3 regions of the Inquilinus sp. CA228 genome follow, and region 2 is predicted to be linked to each of the others. Evidence: predicted binding sites of a transcription regulator. Region 2 holds the regulator's gene; each other region holds the start of a gene.
The links. The regulator LexA, encoded in region 2, represses DNA repair genes until DNA is damaged. The targets are predictions, from matches to a motif close to ATGTTCTANTTTGGTTC.
Positions count from the first base shown of each region.

Region 1: a site for LexA is predicted at 2,141-2,157, ahead of uvrA (excinuclease ABC subunit UvrA). Genes of this name have one in related genera too.
Region 3: a site for LexA is predicted at 4,341-4,357, ahead of ACTOWL_RS05045 (PA0069 family radical SAM protein). Genes of this name have one in related genera too.

Region 1 covers NZ_JBQJIK010000003.1:20,910-26,644, reverse strand. The annotation lists gene ACTOWL_RS01845 (aspartate/glutamate racemase family protein) at 1-485, opposite strand, end outside; gene ssb (single-stranded DNA-binding protein) at 497-1,066, opposite strand; gene ACTOWL_RS01835 (hypothetical protein) at 1,153-1,512, opposite strand; gene ACTOWL_RS01830 (EndoU domain-containing protein) at 1,522-2,058, opposite strand; gene uvrA (excinuclease ABC subunit UvrA) at 2,317-5,166, shown strand; gene ACTOWL_RS01820 (hypothetical protein) at 5,297-5,461, shown strand.
Region 2 covers NZ_JBQJIK010000006.1:118,186-123,920, reverse strand. The annotation lists gene trpC (indole-3-glycerol phosphate synthase TrpC) at 1-537, shown strand, start outside; gene moaC (cyclic pyranopterin monophosphate synthase MoaC) at 534-1,016, shown strand; gene ACTOWL_RS04520 (molybdopterin molybdotransferase MoeA) at 1,013-2,212, shown strand; gene lexA (transcriptional repressor LexA) at 2,343-3,068, shown strand; gene ACTOWL_RS04510 (LacI family DNA-binding transcriptional regulator) at 3,104-4,126, shown strand; gene ACTOWL_RS04505 (LmrA/YxaF family transcription factor) at 4,123-4,749, opposite strand; gene ACTOWL_RS04500 (NIPSNAP family protein) at 4,836-5,537, shown strand; gene ACTOWL_RS04495 (Gfo/Idh/MocA family protein) at 5,541-5,735, opposite strand, start outside.
Region 3 covers NZ_JBQJIK010000007.1:88,533-94,267, reverse strand. The annotation lists gene recF (DNA replication/repair protein RecF) at 1-646, opposite strand, end outside; gene dnaN (DNA polymerase III subunit beta) at 710-1,843, opposite strand; gene dnaA (chromosomal replication initiator protein DnaA) at 2,030-3,421, opposite strand; gene rpsT (30S ribosomal protein S20) at 3,934-4,194, opposite strand; gene ACTOWL_RS05045 (PA0069 family radical SAM protein) at 4,360-5,466, shown strand; gene ACTOWL_RS05040 (hypothetical protein) at 5,481-5,705, shown strand.

The sequences.
Region 1 (5,735 bases), on a different contig from region 2:
GGGTCGCCGACCAGCGCGGTCGGGTCGCCGGGCGTCACGCGGATGCCGGTGTAGAGCGGGCCGAGCCCCAGGGCCCGGGCCTTGGCATCGATCGCGGCGGCAAGTGCCGGGGTCGTGGTCGCGACGCCGAAGCGGCGCCCGCCGGCCGCGGCCTCCAGCATCCCTGCCTCGCAGAGCCCGACCACCGGAACCGCCACGCTGCCGCGCAGCATCTCCAGCCCGGGATCGCCGAACGCCGCCACGATCATCCCCGCCATTGCGGCAGCCCCGGCTCCGATCGCGACGACCTGCTCCGCCGAGGCGGCAAGCGCGGCCTCGTCGAGGATCATCGGCACGCCGGACGCAGCCGTCGCGCCCTCGACGATCATCGCATCGCCGGCCTCGGCCTGGGCGAGCGCAACCATCATCGCGGTGGTGGCGCGGTTGGTGTTGGGATTGATCAGCAGGATGCGCGGCGCCCGGCCCCGCATCCCGCGGTCGTCCATCGCCGCTGGCGTCAGAACGGGATCTCGTCGTCGAGATCATCCGCCATCGGGCCGCGGCCGCCGCCCGAGGAGCCGCCGCCGGAGGAGCCGCCGCCGGAGGAGCCCCCGCCGGGCGAACCGCCGCCCGAGGACCGGCCGCCGCCACCACCGCCACCATAGCCGCCGCCCGCGCCGCCTTCGTCCTCGAAACCGCCGCCTCCGCCGCCGCCACCGCCGCCGCCACCGCCCTCACGGCCGTCGAGCATGGTTAGCTCGCCGCGGAACGGACGCAGCACCACCTCGGTGATGGTGCGCTCAGCGCCGCTCTGGTCGTTGAATTTCCGGGTCTCGAGCTGGCCTTCGATATAGACTTTCGAGCCCTTCTTCAGGAATCGCTCGATCACCCCGACCAGCGCGTCGTTGAACACCGCGACGCGGTGCCATTCGGTGCGCTCCTTGCGCTCGCCGGTGGTGCGGTCCTTCCAGTTCTCCGACGTCGCGACCGAGAAATTCGCCACGCGCCCGCCATTCTGGAAAGCCCGGATTTCCGGATCGCGGCCGAGATTGCCGATGAGAATGACCTTGTTGACGCTGCCAGCCATGATCCAGACCTCACTCCATACGTGTTAGCGGCGGACCCTAGACGGATGGTCCCCTGATTCCAATCACGTTTGAGCCCCCGCCAGGCTCATTCCTTCCGCCGCGACCGAGCCGCGCGGCCGGGCTTGCGCAAAGCCGCCAGCCAGGCGCCGACCGCCGCCGCCAGATCCCTTGTCGGCAGCACCAGCGCCGGCACCTTGGCGTCGTGGATGTTGCGCAGCACCGACTGGGCACCGCGGATCTCCAGCGCATAGAGGTTACCGGTGATCGGCTCTCCCCCCTCCCCGGCCTCGCCCAGGCGCTCCGCCACCCTGGCGGCCCAGGCCGTATCGCCGCGCAGATCGGTCTCGAGGAAGTCGGCCAGGATCGGCGCCGCGGTGCCGGGCACGACGCGGGGCCGCCCCTCGGCGTCGCGGGTGACCTCGATCATGCTCTGCTTCCCCTTCATCGCGGCCTCTCAGTTCGGGAACGCGGTGTTGACCGCATCCTGGCCGCGACGCTGGATCGTGCCGATGCGGATCTCGAAGGGCCGGCCGCGGTCATCGCGGCAATAGCCGTCCCCCTGGCTGCCGCCGTCCGGCGCAGAGGGGCCGAGCACGCCCCAGGCCGGATGCTCGCCGGTCTGGTTGCGCCAGGCGTAGAGCACCGAGCGCAGGATCGCCTCGGCCGAGCAGTCGTCGGGATAGAAGGTCGACCGCTTGCGCCGACCGTTGCTGAAGATCACGGCCGCGTCATAGACCTCGTTGCCGCGATGGGCGGTCTCCTCCACCCGGTCGACCGCGCCGGTCGGCAGGCCGGCGGCGCGGGAGTGGAACCCCTTGGGGTCGCCGTTGCGCCCGATCTCGCCGCAGAAGATGTGGCTGAGATTGACCTGGGGGTCGCTGCGGCTCCACAGCCGCTTGCCGGCGTCGCCGCAGTCGAGCGTCGCGGCCATCGAATCGCCGGCCCACGACAGCAGCAGCAGAAGCGCGACCAAGCCAACCCGATGGATCATGAAATCTCGCACCGAAGGCCTTGGGGTTTCGCCCCTGGAAGGCTTTGGACGGGCATCCTATCTTGCTTTCCGCTTGACCGCAACGTTCCCGATATGTTCGAGTCCCGACATCGGACTCGCTGTGGGCCGGAACGCGGCGCAGGCCCTGCAGCGATCCGACAGCCGGGCCGGAGTCGCTTTCGGGCTTCGCCCGCCCCATATTGCACATCGGTGTGCCCGGAATCCGGGGACGCCTTTCCCGCATGAGTGATCCTGGCGATGCACAAGTTCATCAGCGTCCGCGGCGCGCGCGAGCACAATCTGAAGAATGTCGACGTCGATCTGCCGCGCGACCAGCTGATCGTGATCACCGGCCTCAGCGGCTCGGGCAAATCCTCCCTCGCCTTCGACACCATCTATGCCGAAGGCCAGCGCCGCTATGTCGAGAGCCTGTCGGCCTATGCCCGCCAGTTCCTCGAGCTGATGCAGAAGCCGGACGTCGATTCGATCGAGGGCCTGTCGCCGGCGATCTCGATCGAGCAGAAGACGACCAGCCGCAACCCGCGGTCGACCGTCGGCACGGTGACCGAGATCTACGACTATATGCGGCTGCTGTTCGCCCGCATCGGCGTGCCCTACTCCCCGGCCACCGGCCTGCCGATCGAGAGCCAGACGGTCAGCCAGATGGTCGACCGGGTGATGGCGATGGGCGACGGCACCCGCCTGTACCTGCTGGCCCCGATCGTGCGCGGCCGCAAGGGCGAGTACCGCAAGGAGCTGCAGGAGCTGCGGGCCCGCGGCTTCCAGCGCGTCAAGGTCGACGGCACCCTCTACGAGATCGAGGACGTGCCGGCGCTGAACAAGAAGCTGAAGCACGACATCGAGGTGGTGGTCGATCGGCTGGTGGTGCGCGACGACCTGGGCAACCGCCTGGCCGATTCGATCGAGACCGCGCTGGGCCTGGCCGAGGGCCTGGCCATCGCCGAGAACGCCGACAGCGGCGACCGCACGCTGTTCTCGTCGAAATTCGCCTGCCCGGTCTCCGGCTTCACCATCCCGGAGATCGAGCCGCGGCTGTTCTCCTTCAACAGCCCGCATGGCGCCTGCCCGGCCTGCGACGGGCTGGGCGCCAAGCTGGTGTTCGACCCGGAGCTGGTGGTGCCGGACGAGAGCCGGACCCTGGCCAAGGGCGCGGTGGCGCCGTGGGAGGGCTCGTCCTCGAAATACTATCACCAGACGCTGGAGGCGATCGCCGCCCATTACGGCGTCAGCACCACCACGCCCTGGCGCGACCTGCCGGAGCAGGTGCGCAATGCGATCCTGTACGGCTCCGGCAAGGACTCGATCACCTTCCGCTACGATGACGGGCTGCGCACCTACAAGACCGAGAAGCCGTTCGAAGGGCTGATCCCGAACATGGAGCGCCGGTTCCGCGAGACCGACAGCGCCTGGACCCGGGAGGAGCTGGGCAAGTACCAGGGCACCCGGCCCTGCGAGACCTGCGGCGGCGCCCGCCTCAAGCCCGAGGCGCTGGCAGTGAAGATCGACGGGCTGCATGTCAGCCAGGTGGCGGAAAAGTCGATCGCCGAGGCCGGGCAGTGGTTCGCGGCGCTGAACGCCAAGCTGTCGGTCAAGGACCAGGAGATCGCCTACCGCATCCTGAAGGAGATCAACGAGCGGCTGACCTTCCTCAGCGCCGTCGGCCTGACCTATCTCACCCTCGCGCGCGGCTCGGGCTCGCTGTCGGGCGGCGAGAGCCAGCGCATCCGCCTGGCCTCGCAGATCGGCTCCGGCCTGACCGGCGTGCTGTACGTCCTCGACGAGCCGTCGATCGGGCTGCACCAGCGCGACAACGAGCGGCTGCTGGGCACGCTGAAGCGGCTGCGCGACCTCGGCAACACCGTGCTGGTGGTCGAGCATGACGAGGACGCGATCCGCGCCGCCGACTATCTGGTCGACATGGGCCCGGGCGCCGGCGTGCATGGCGGCGTGGTGGTGGCGCATGGCACGCCCGAGGAGGTGTTGCGGACGCCCGACAGCATCACCGCCCAGTACCTGACCGGCGCCAAGCGGATCGAGGTGCCGGTGACTCGCCGCCCCGGCCACAAGGGTCAGGTGCTGAAGGTGGTCGGCGCCCGCGGCAACAACCTCAAAAATGTCACCATGGAGGTGCCGCTGGGCACCTTCACCTGCATCACCGGCGTGTCCGGCGGCGGCAAGTCGACCCTGGTGATCGAGACCCTGTACAAGGCGCTGGCCCGGCAGCTGATGGGCGCGCATGAGCACCCGGGACCGCATGACACGATCGAGGGCGTCCAGTTCCTCGACAAGATCATCGACATCGACCAATCGCCGATCGGCCGCACGCCGCGGTCGAACCCGGCCACCTACACCGGCGCCTTCACGCCGATCCGTGACTGGTTCGCCGGGCTGCCGGAGGCGAAGGCCCGCGGCTACGGCCCCGGCCGCTTCTCGTTCAACGTCAAGGGCGGCCGCTGCGAGGCCTGCCAGGGCGACGGCGTGATCAAGATCGAGATGCACTTCCTGCCCGACGTCTACGTCCAATGCGACGTCTGCAAGGGCCATCGCTACAACCGTGAGACGCTGGAGGTGCTGTACCGCGACAAGTCGATCGCCGAGGTGCTGGACATGACGGTCGAGGAAGGGGCGGAGTTCTTCCGCGCCGTGCCCTCGATCCGCGACAAGATGGAGACGCTGCACCGGGTCGGCCTCGACTACGTCAAGATCGGCCAGGCCGCGACCACCCTGTCGGGCGGCGAGGCGCAGCGGGTCAAGCTGGCCAAGGAGCTGTCGCGCCGGGCCACCGGCAAGACCGTCTACATCCTGGACGAGCCGACCACCGGCCTGCATTTCCACGATGTGCGCAAGCTGCTCGAGGTGCTGCACGAGCTGGTCGACCAGGGCAACACGGTGATCGTGATCGAGCACAATCTCGAGGTGATCAAGACCGCCGACTGGATCGTCGACATCGGCCCCGAGGGCGGCGACGGCGGCGGCGAGATCATCGCCGCCGGCACGCCGGAGGACGTGGTGCGCACCAAGCGCAGCTACACCGGCCAGTACCTGGCGCCCTATCTGCAGCAGGCCCGGCAGAAGCAGCGGGCGTGAGCCCGACTCCGGACAGCGGCTTTCCAGATCCGGCGCAGACGAGTACGATGATTCGGATCGATCCCTTATGCCATTGCGCCGCAGTCCGGATCCTCGATCCGACGCTCCGGCGCAGGAACGGGAGGCCGAGATGAAGCTCCTTGCCCTTGCTGCCGCAGCGCTGCTGATCGCGTCACCTGCCTTCGCCTGCCCCTACAGCGCCCAGGCCGACGCCAAAGGCGAACAGAGCCAGATCCAGGCCGGCCAGACGCAGATCCCGCAGACCCCGGCGCCGGCGACCGACAAGAAGAGCTAGGCGCGCGGAGCCGACCGCCGGCCTCGATCGGTCGGCTGTCTTGGCGAGGCCTGTAGAACCGGCGGCCGCCCCGCGGTCACTTGCGGCCGAAGGCTCTGTCTTGCCCCGGCCACCACCAGCGCCGTGGAAAGGCGCCCGCCCCTCGACATAGCTGCAATCACCCTTCCGCGCCCTCGATGGCTGCCAAATGTGCAGCTGTCGGCTTTTTGTCCTCCAGACCGGCTGGCGTTCACAAGCTTGGATTTTATGGATCTGGACCCAGCGATGACAGCCA
Region 2 (5,735 bases):
GTGCTGACCGACGTGCCCTATTTCCAGGGCGCCGACGAGTACCTGACCGCCGCCCGCAACGCCGTCGAGCTGCCGGTGCTGCGCAAGGACTTCATGGTCGACCCCTACCAGATCGTCGAGGCCCGGGCGCTGGGCGCCGACTGCATCCTGCTGATCATGGCGGCGCTGGACGACGCCACCGCGCGCGAGCTGGAACAGGCGGCCATCGACGCCGGCATGGACGTGCTGGTCGAGGTGCATGACGCGGCCGAGCTGGACCGGGCGTTGAAACTCCGCTCGCCGCTGCTCGGCATCAACAACCGCAACCTCAAGACCCTGCAGGTCGACCTCGCCACCACCGAGGCGCTGGCGGCGCAGGTCCCGGGCGACCGGTTGCTGGTCTCCGAGAGCGGCCTGTCCGCCCCGGCCGACCTGGCCCGGATGGCCCGCGCCGGCGCCACCACCTTCCTGATCGGCGAAAGCCTGATGCGGCACGACGACGTCGCCGCCGCCACCCGGGCGCTGCTGACGCCGGCCGCGAGATCCTCGGCGGCATGACCGGCGAGCTGACCCATTTCGATGCGGCCGGCCAGGCCCGCATGGTCGACGTCTCCGCCAAGGAGGCAACGGTGCGGGTGGCGCGGGCCGGCTGCCGGGTCGAGATGAAGCCGGAGACGCTGGCGCTGATCGCCGCCGGCGGCCATGCCAAGGGCGACGTGCTGGGCATCGCCCGCATCGCCGGCATCATGGCCGCCAAGCGCACCGCCGAGCTGATCCCGCTGTGCCACCCGCTGCCGCTGTCCAGCGTCGAGCTGGCGCTGCGCTGCGACGCCGAGCACAGCCGGGTCGAGATCGAGGCCACGGTCAAGGTCACCCACCGCACCGGGGTGGAGATGGAGGCGCTGACCGCCGCCTCCGTCGCCGCCCTGACCGTCTACGACATGTGCAAGGCGGTGGACCGCGGCATGGTCGTGACCGACCTGCGGCTGCTGCACAAATCCGGCGGGCGGTCAGGCACATACGAGGCCCAGCCATGATCCCGGTCGCCGAGGCCCGCGCCCGCATCCTCTCCGCCTTCGCCGCCCTGCCGGCCGAGACCGTGCCGCTGCCCGCCGGGCTGGGGCGCATCCTGGCCGAGCCGGTGGCGGCGCGGCTGACCCAGCCGCCGCTCGACGTCTCGGCCATGGATGGCTGGGCGGTGCGGGCCGCCGATGTCGCTTCCGTCCCCGCGACGCTGCGCCGGATCGGCCAGGTCCCGGCCGGCGGCCGCTTCGAGGGCACGGTCGGCCCCGGGCAATGCGTCCGCATCTTCACCGGCGCGCCGCTGCCCGATGGCGCCGACGCCGTGGTGCTGCAGGAGGACACCGACGCCGACGGCGACCGGGTGACGGTGCGCGAGGGCGTCGCCGCCGGCCGCCATGTGCGCAAGGCCGGGCTCGATTTCCGGACCGGCGACGTGCTGCTGCAGCCCGGCCGGCGCCTGACCGCACGCGACATCGGCATCGCCGCCTCAACCAACCATCCCTGGCTGCATGTGCGCCGCCGCCCCCGCGTGGCGGTGCTGGCGACCGGCGACGAGATCGTGCTGCCCGGCGAGGCGCTGGGGCCGAGCCAGATCGTCAGCTCCAACAGCCATGCCCTGGCGGCCTTGATCCGCAGCTGCGGCGGCGAGCCGGTCGATCTCGGCATCGCCCGCGACAATGCCGACTCCCTGGCGGCGCTGGCCGCCGGCGCCCGCGGCGCCGACCTGATCGTCACCACCGGCGGCGCCTCGGTCGGCGAGCACGACCTGATCCGCTCGGTGCTCGGCGAACGCGGCCTGGCGCTCGACTTCTGGACCATCGCGATGCGGCCGGGCAAGCCGCTGATGTTCGGCCGGCTCGACGACACGCCGCTGCTCGGCCTGCCCGGCAACCCGGTCTCGACCATGGTCTGCGGCTGGCTGTTCCTGCGCCCGGTGCTGTGGGCCCTGCAGGGCGCGGAGTCGCCGGAGAATCGCGTCGCCGCGACACTGGGCCGCGACCTGCCGGCCAATGACCGGCGCGAGGATTACCTGCGGGCCCGGATCGAGCGGACGGATTCCGGTTATGTCGCCACTCCGTTCCCGGCCCAGGACAGCTCGATGCTGTCGCTGCTGGCCGCGGCCGACGGGCTGGTGATCCGCCCGCCCCATGCCCCGGCCGCGGCGCGCGGCGAGGCGGTGGGGGCGGTGCTGTTCGGCGACGGCATCTGACGCGCCGATCGTTACAAGGAAGTAAAGAACGGACAGCGCCACAGTTAGGCGCTTGTGTTTTTGTTTTGTTCCTCCTAATGTTCTCTCCAGGGATTCGGCCGCGCCGCGGCCTCTGCGAACGGAGGATGCCTTGCTGACGCGAAAGCAACAGGAGTTGTTGTTGTTCGTTCACCGCCGTCTGGAGGCGGACGGCGTCAGTCCTTCCTTCGACGAGATGAAGGATGCCCTGAGCCTGAAGTCGAAATCGGGCATCCATCGACTGATCACCGGCCTTGAGGAGCGCGGTTTTATTCGGCGACTGCCGCATCGGGCTCGGGCGCTGGAAGTGCTGCGTCTGCCGGACTGCCTGAAGTCGGACACGCCGGCGACGACGGCCGAGGATGACAATGTCGTTCCCTTCCGGCCCGTGCGCTCCGACGTCGCCCTGCCCGGCCGCAAGCTGGAGCGCGCCGATCTCAGCAACCCCGAGCTCGGCGTCCGCCTGCCGCTCTACGGCCGGATCGCCGCCGGCATGCCGATCGAGGCGCTGCGCGACCATTCCAACTACGCCGAGGTGCCGGCCTCGCTGCTCGGCCCGGGCGAGCACTACGCCCTGGAGGTCGCCGGCGACAGCATGGTCGAGGCCGGGATCCTGGACGGCGACACCGTCATCATCAAGCGCTGCGACGCGGCCGATCCCGGCGTCATCGTCGTCGCCCTGGTCGACGACAACGAGGTGACGCTGAAGCGGCTGCGCAAGAAGGGCGCCTCGATCGGGCTGGAGGCCGCCAATTCGGCCTACGAGACCCGCTACCTGCCCACCGACCGCGTCCGCATCCAGGGCCGCCTGGTCGGGCTGCTGCGGACCTATTCGTAAGCTCCTGCGCCCCTCCTCGGGCGGGTCGTGACCGCGTGAGGCGCTCCACCAGCAGCCGGCATCGGGCCAGCGGCGCCGAGCGGGCCACGGCGCAGCAGGTCGCGGAAGCGGCCGGCGTCTCGATCTCCGCCGTCTCCCGCACCTTCACCAAGGACGCCAGCGTCTCGCCCCGGATGCGGGCCCGCGTCCTGGCGGCGGCGGAGGCGCTGGGCTACCGCCCCAACCAGCTGGCGCGCAGCCTGATGACCGGCCGGACCGAGCTGGTCGGGCTGGTCTCGAGCCATTTCGCCAACCCCGCCTTCATGGACGTGTTCGACCTGTTCACGCGGGAGCTGCAGCGGCGCGGGCTGCGGCCGCTGATCGCCAACCTGTCGGAGGATGGCGGCGCCGACTCCGCCCTCGACATGATGCTGCAATACAGCGTCGACGCCGTGCTGATCGCCACCTCCGCGCCGCCCGAGGGCTTTGCGGAGTCCTGCGCCCGCGCCGGGCTGCCGGTGGTGCATGTGTTCGGCCGGGCGGGGGCGGCGGTGCCGGTGGTGACGGTCGACAATGTCGCCGGCGGGCGCCTGGTCGCCGAAGCGATGCTGGCGCGCGGCCTGCGGCAGTTGGCCTTCCTCGGCGGGGCCGGGACCGATTCGTCGTCGATCGACCGTGCCGCGGGCTTCTCTCAGGGGCTGGAAGCGGCGAGACTGCAGCCGATGGCTGTAGAGTTCGCCGGCGACTATTCGCATGAGCATGGCCGCCGCGGCATGCACGCTGTGCTCGACCGGCACCGGCCGCAGGCGGTGTTCTGCGGCGACGACATCCTGGCGCTCGGCGCCTTCGATGCCTGCCGCGAGCGCGGCCTCGCCGTGCCGCAGGACATCAGCATCGTCGGCTTCGACGACATGAAGCTGGCCTCCTGGCCGAGCTATCGCCTGACCACGGTCCGCCAACCCATGGCCGAGATGGTGCGCCACGCCATCGACCAGATCGCCGCCCGCCTGGCCGATCCCGACCACCCGATCCAGGGCCGGCTGTTCGACATCACCCTGGTTGAGCGCGACAGCCTCTAGGCGCCGGACCGCAGCCCTTTCAGATACCGTATCAACTGCCGCGCGCAGGCTTCCAGCGGGGCGGCATCCTGTTGCGCCTTGGCCTGGGCCATCGCCCCGGAATAGGCGGCGACGATGAAGGCGGCGAGGTCGTCGGCATCCGCCGGGACCAGCCGGCCGGCCGCCTGGTCGGCGCGCAGCCGAGCCGCGATCGCCGCCCGCCAGGCTTCGAACACCGCCTGCGTCGCCGTGCGGAACTCCGGATCGGCCAGCGACAGCTCCAGCGCCAGGTTGTTCAGCGGGCAGCCGGAGACGGCGCCGCGCCGACGCAGCCCGGCGGCGATCCGGTCGAACACGCCGACGATGCCGTCGATCGCGTCCGGCGCCGTGCGGACCGGCTCGATCCAGGTCTCCTCAACCTCCGCCGCCACCCGGTCGCGGATGATGGCGAGGCCGAGCGCCTTCTTGGTCGGGAAATGGTGATAAAGCGCGCCGCCGGTCACCCCGGCCTCGCGCATCAGCTCATGCATGCCGGTGGCCTGGTAGCCGCGGGACTGGAACGCCTCCGCCGCCACATCCAGCAGGCGCCGCCGCATCCCCTCGGGGTCATAGCTGCGCTTTCGCCGGCTTTCGCTCTCGGTCATGCCCCACCGTAACATATTGACCCAACCGGACAATCAGTCTGTTCTAAAACCGGGCAACCGGTCTGTTCTGATAACAGGAGGCGATCATGCAAAGTGGGACCTTCAGCCCGGTCGTGGAGTTGCGGCGCTACACGCTGCATCCGGGGCAGCGCGATGTGCTGATCACGCTGTTCGACCGGGAGTTCGTGGAGACGCAGGAGGCGGTCGGGATCGACGTCATCGGCCAGTTCCGCGACCTCGGCGTGCCCGACCATTTCGTCTGGCTGCGCGGCTTCCCGGACCTGCGGTCGCGGACCGAGTCGCTGCGGGCCTTCTATGACGGGCCGGTGTGGCAGGCGCATCGCAGCGCTGCCAACGCCACCATGATCGATTCGGACGACGTGCTGCTGCTGCGGCCGGCGCGTCCGGACTCGGGCTTCCTGCTCGGCCCTGACCGCCCTGCCTCCGGCAACGATGGGATCATCATGGCCACAACCTGGCATCTTCTGCCTGAGGCCGAGGCCGAATTCCCCGAGATGTTCGAGACCGTCCTGGCGCCGATGCTGGGCGATGCCGGCGTGCCGATCCTGGCGAGCTTCGTGAGGGAGCACGGCGAGAACGGCTTCCCGGCCCTGCCGGTGCGGGAGGACGCGCGGGTCTTCGTCTGGTTCTCCCGCTTCCCGGACCGGGCCACCTATGAGCGCCACGCCGCGGCTCCCGGCTTCGCCGAGGCGCTGCGGCCGCATCTGGCCCGGCCGCCAGAGGTCGCCCTGCTGTCGCCGACGGCCCGGTCACGGCTGCGCGGCTGACCCTCACACGTCCGCGATCCGCACCCAGGCGCGCTCGCGGGCGGAGCGCAGGGCGGCGGCGGTCACCCGGTCGACCTCCCAGCCGTCGCGGAAGGTCGGCCAGACCGGCCGGCCGGTCGCCACCGCCTCGAGGAAGTCGCGCGCCTCGATCACGATCTGCTCGTTGTAGCCGGTGCCGTGGCCGACGCCCTGGTTGAA
Region 3 (5,735 bases), on a different contig from region 2:
CGGCGGCGGCGGCGGTGCCGGCGGTCGCCATCGTGTCCTCCAGCGCCGCCAGCCAGGCCGGGTCGGCGCGGGGTTCCTTCAGCAGCCGGTTGCGCTCGCGCATCGCCCGCTCATAGGCGCCGAGCTGCCCGGCATGGTCGGGGTGGAAGCCGAACACCAGCCGGTCCAGGAAGCGGCGGCGCTGGCTCGCGGCGTCGCCGAACAGCCGGTCCATCTGCGGCGTCAGCCAGACCATCGGCGCCCGGGCGCCGAACGCCGCCTGGCTCGGCGCCGGCCGGCCGTCGATCTGCACGGCGCGGCGGCCCTCGCCGGGCTCCAGCTGGGTGCCCAGGGCGATCTCGCCGGTCGGGGTCAGCAGCCTGGCCGCCACCGCCCAGCCGGCGGTCCCGGTGGCCTGGCGGCGCGTCACCTCCGTCAACGGCGCCCGGCGCAGGCCGCGGCCCGGCGACAGGAAGGACACCGCCTCCAGCAGGTTGGTCTTGCCGGCGCCGTTCGGCCCGGTCAGCACCACCGGGCGCGGGTCCAGCTCGATCCGCAGCTGGCCGTAGCAGCGGAACTCGGTCAGCGTCAGGCGCGTCACCGCGATCCGGGCGGGACGCCCGGATGAGGCGGCTTCCGCCTGCTCCGGCATGGGGTCCTGGGACATGTGGCTCAAGGCATCCGAAGCGGATGCTTCGCCCCACCCGTCCGCATTGCTCGGTTCAAGCCGTCACACCCGCATCGGCATCAGCACGTACAGCGCGCTGGAATCGGCGGTGTCGCGGACGATGGTCGGCGACCCGGCATCGGCCATGGCGAAGCGGGCGCCGTCGCCCTCGATCTGCTGGGTGATGTCCAACAGGTAGCGGCTGTTGAAGCCGATCTCGATCTTCGCCGCCTCGTAGCTGACCTCGATCTCCTCGGTGGCGCTGCCCTGCTCGGCCGAATTGGCCGACAGCGTCAGCGAGCCGTTCTCGATCGTCAGCTTCACCGCCCGGCTCTTCTCGGTCGAGATGGTGGAGACGCGGTCGACCGCCTTGGCGAACTCCTTGGCGTCGACCTCGAGGATCTTGTCGTTGCCGCTCGGGATCACCCGCTCATATTCCGGGAAGGTGCCGTCGATCAGCTTCGAGGTCAGGACCACGCCGTCGCCCGCAGATCCCGGCAGGGTGAAGCGGGTCTTGGTCTCGGACAGCTCGACCTCGACGGTCTCGCCGCTCTCGTCCAGCAGCTTGCGCAGCTCCATCACCGTCTTGCGCGGCACGATCACGCCGGGGATGCCGTCGGCGCCGTCCGGCAGCGGCATCTCGACCCGGGCCAGGCGATGGCCGTCGGTGGCGACGGCGCGCAGCACCGGCACGGTGTCGGCCTTGGCGGCGTGCAGGTAGATGCCGTTCAGGTAGTAGCGCGTCTCCTCGGTCGAGATCGCGAATTTGGTCCGGTCGATCATCACCCGCAGGTCGCCGGCGGCGATGGTGAAGCGGTGGCTCAACTCGCCGCCCGCCATGCTCGGGAAGTCCTCGACCGGCAGGCAGCCGAGCCGGAAGTTCGACCGGCCGGCGCGCAGCGTCAGCGACCCGCCGTCCGGGTTGGTCTCGATCTCGACCTGGCTGCCGTCCGGCAGCTTGCGGACGATGTCGTAGAGGGTGTGGGCCGGGGCGGTGGTGCCACCCGGGGCCTGGATCTCCGCCGGCACGGATTCGACGATCTCGAGATCCATGTCGGTGGCCGTCAGGCGCAGCGCGCCGCCCTCGGCGCGCAACAGGATATTGGACAGGATCGGGATGGTGTTGCGCCGCTCGACGACGCTCTGCACATGGCTCAGGCCCTTCAGAAGGGCGGCCCGCTCGATGATCAGCTTCATCCCGATTCCACTTCGACGATGCCGGCCGCCGGACTGGGTCATCGGGGCGGGCAGACGCCCGGCCGACGCGGCGGGGGCGCACTATAGCCGAAAGCCGGCGGCGGTGGCGAGAGGCAGGCGCAGGGCCGGACACGGTGCCGGGCAGATTTTCCGGCCGCCGTGACCAGTCTCCGGAGTCGGGAGGGTTCAGACCTGCAGCATGCGGCGCAGCAGCTCGACATCCTCGGCGAAGGAGCGGTCCTCGCTGCACAGCTCTTCGATCCTGCGCACGGCATGCATCACCGTGGTGTGGTCGCGGCCGCCGAACTTGCGGCCGATCTCCGGCAGCGAGCGCGGGGTGAGCTGCTTCGACAGGTACATCGCCACCTGGCGCGGCCGGGCCACGGTGCGGGCGCGGCGGGCCGAATGCATGTCGGCGACCTTGATGTTGTAGTGCTCGGCCACCCGCTTCTGGATCTCGTCGATGGTGACCCGGCGGTCGGAGGCGCGCAGCAGGTCGTGCAGCAGCTCCTGGGTCGATTCCAGGGTGATCGGCCGGTGCACCAGCTCGGCATGGGCGGTGATGCGGTTCAGCGCCCCCTCCAGCTCGCGCACGTTGGAGGTGATCTTGTGGGCCAGGAACTCCATCACCTTGCCCGGGATGTCGACCCGCGCGGTCTCCGCCTTGGCGTGCAGGATGCCCAGGCGCAGCTCGTAGGTGGTGGGGTGGATGTCGGCGACCAGGCCCCAGCCGAGGCGGGAGCGCAGCCGCTCCTCCATCCCCTCGAGGTCGGAGGGCGACTTGTCGGCCGAGATCACCACCTGGCGGTTCTGGTCCACCAGCGCGTTGAAGGTGTGGAAGAACTCCTCCTGGGTGGAGTCCTTGCCGGAGATGAACTGCACGTCGTCGATCATCAGCACGTCGACCGAGCGGAACATCTCCTTGAACGTCATCGTGTCCTTGAACCGCAGGGCACGGATGAACTGGTACATGAACTTCTCGGCGGACATGTAGAGCACGCGCCGCTCCGGGTGCTTCTGCCGGATGTGCCAGGCGATGGCGTGCATCAGATGGGTCTTGCCCAGACCCACCCCGCCATAGAGGAACAGCGGGTTGAAGGTGACGCTGTTGGCCTCCGCCACCCGGCGGGCGGCGGCATGGGCCAGCTCGTTCGGCTTGCCGACGACGAAATTGTCGAAGGTGAAGCGCTGGTCGAGCACGGCGCCGAACTCGGTCGCCGACTCGGGCGGGCGCTCCGATTTTGCCGCCGGCGACCCGGCGCGCGAGGCCGGCGCGGTCGCGGCGGGCGCCGCCGCAGCCGGCTTGGCGGCCAGACGGTCGGGCACCACGATCACATCGACACTGTGGATGTCCGGATTCTCGGAATGCCACAGGTTGCGGATGCGGTCGGCGTAATGGGCGGCGACCCAGTCGCGCATGAAGCGGGTGGGGGCGGCGATGCGGACCTCACCGCCCTCGAGATCGACCACGACGACCGGGCGCAGCCAACTCTTGAAGGCGCCCTCTCCCACCTCCTCGCGCAACCGGCCGCAGACGCGGCCCCATTGCTGCTCGATCGATGCGATGACTCCCCCCATCGACGACATGCTGCGTTCCGTCCCCTCTTCGACTCCGGCGGCCGCGACGCGCTGCCCATCCACGACCCGGACTGTACCCGTTCCCACCATCAGCGGCATCCGATCCCCGCTGCGCGGCTGCCATGCTCCAGAACTCAAACTGTAATAATCACAGTATCACGACCGACACGCAGGAACAATTCCTCGCAGCTACTTATAAAGCCGCGAGTCTGATTAATAGAAAGTGTACGAGTGTTGCTCAGGGACGCTCACGGACTTCTGCCAATCTTCATGATGAAGGCTGGTAGCCGGGCAAGTTGTGTCCTGAGGCGATCTTCAACCTGCCGATAGCAGGCGAACGACGATCATATGCAGGGTGGGCAAGGGCTGGCAACGGAACAAATCCGGACCACCCTAAAACGCAAAAAACGGTCCCGGACCGCGGCAGGTTGTGCCGCATCCACCGTTCCCCTGGACATGAGAAAAGCCGTTCCGCGGCCACCGCCGCGGAACGGCTTCTCGGTGTTCCGGGCTTAGAGAGCCTTGATGCGGCCGGACAGGCGCGACAGCTTGCGCGCGACCGTGTTCTTCTGCAGCACGCCCTTGGTGACGCCGCGATGCATCTCCGGCTGCGCCGCCTTCAGCGCCTCGGCCGCGGCGGCCTTGTCGCCGGACTCGATCGCCGTCTCGACCTTCTTGACGAAGGTGCGGATGCGGCTGACGCGGTTGCGGTTGACGACCGTGCGACGCTCGGTCTGGCGGATGCGCTTCTCGGCGGACTTGTGGTTGGCCATTGTCGGTCCCAGTTCGGGCCCACGACGGCCCCAAGAAAATCGAGGGCGCTTGATAGTCCCTTCGCGCCCGGGCGTCAAGACGAGTCTCGGCGCTGCCTGCGGCCGACATGTGGGGCTGCCCGGGGGGTATTGGCAAGCCGGTTCTTTTGTTCTATATTTGTTCTCATGCCGATCAAGCCCCCCGAACTCGACGAACTGCCGGACCAGCCGCGCAAGGGGCGCGGTGCGGTCAGCAACCACACCGGCCGCTTCGAGGCCGCGACCCGGCACCGGGTCGATGACGGCTGGGCGGGAATGGCGCCGGAGGATGAGGAGGAGCCGCCGCTGCGCACGCAGCTGCATGTCGACACCGCCCGCACCATCATCACGCGCAACGACTCGCCGGACATCATGTTCGACCGCTCGATCAACCCCTACCGGGGCTGCGAGCACGGCTGCATCTACTGCTTCGCCCGGCCGACCCATGCCTGGCTGGGCCTGTCGCCCGGCCTCGATTTCGAGACCCAGCTGTTCTACAAGCCGGACGCGCCAGAGCTGCTGGAGGCCGAGCTGCGGCGCCCCGGCTACGTCCCGGCGGTGATGGCGATGGGCACCAACACCGACCCGTACCAGCCGATCGAGCGCGAGCTGAAGCTGACCCGCCGGGTGATCGAGGTGCTGTCGCGCTTCAACCATCCCCTCGGCATCGTCACCAAATCGGCGCTGATCACCCGCGACATCGACCTGCTGGCGCCGATGGCGGCCAAGGGACTGGCGGCGGTCTGCATCTCGCTGTCGACCCTCGACCGCGAGCTGGCGCGGACGCTGGAGCCGCGGGCGGCGACGCCGCCGCGCCGGCTGGAGACGATGCGCCAGCTGACCCAGGCCGGCATCCCGGTGATCGTGCTGACCTCGCCGATGATCCCCGGCCTCAACGACCATTCGCTGGAGCAGGTGCTGGAGGCGGCGGTGAAGGCCGGCGCCACCGCCGCCGGCTGGACCCTGCTGCGGCTGCCGCTGGAGATCGCCGGCCTGTTCGAGGAATGGCTGCAGGCGCATGCGCCGGACCGGGCTGGCCGGGTGATGTCGCTGATCCGCCAGACCCGCGGCGGCCGGCTCTACAAATCCGGCTTCGGCGAGCGGCATCGCGGCGAGGGGCCGGTGGCCGACCTGATCCGGGCCCGCTTCAACCACGCCGTCCGCCGCCTCGGCCTCGACCGCAAGCGCTGGACCCTCGACACCACCCAGTTCTCCCCGCCGCCGCGGCCGGGGGATCAGATGTCCTTGTTCTAAGGAGGGGCGGTCAGATGTCCGTCATCGAGCTTCTGCGCGCCGTCCGCGCCGACGTGGCGGAGATGCGGTCGGAACAGCGCGAGCAGCGCGTCCGCCTTGCGGCGATCGAGCGGCATCTGGCGCATCTGGAGCGCGATGGCGCCGAGTTCCGCGCCGAAATCGGCGGGCGGTTCGATCGCATCCACGATCGGCTCGACCGGATCGAGCGGCGTCTCGACCTTTCGGATCAGCCCGCTTGAATCGCGGCTGAGCACCGGCCCGACGCTTCG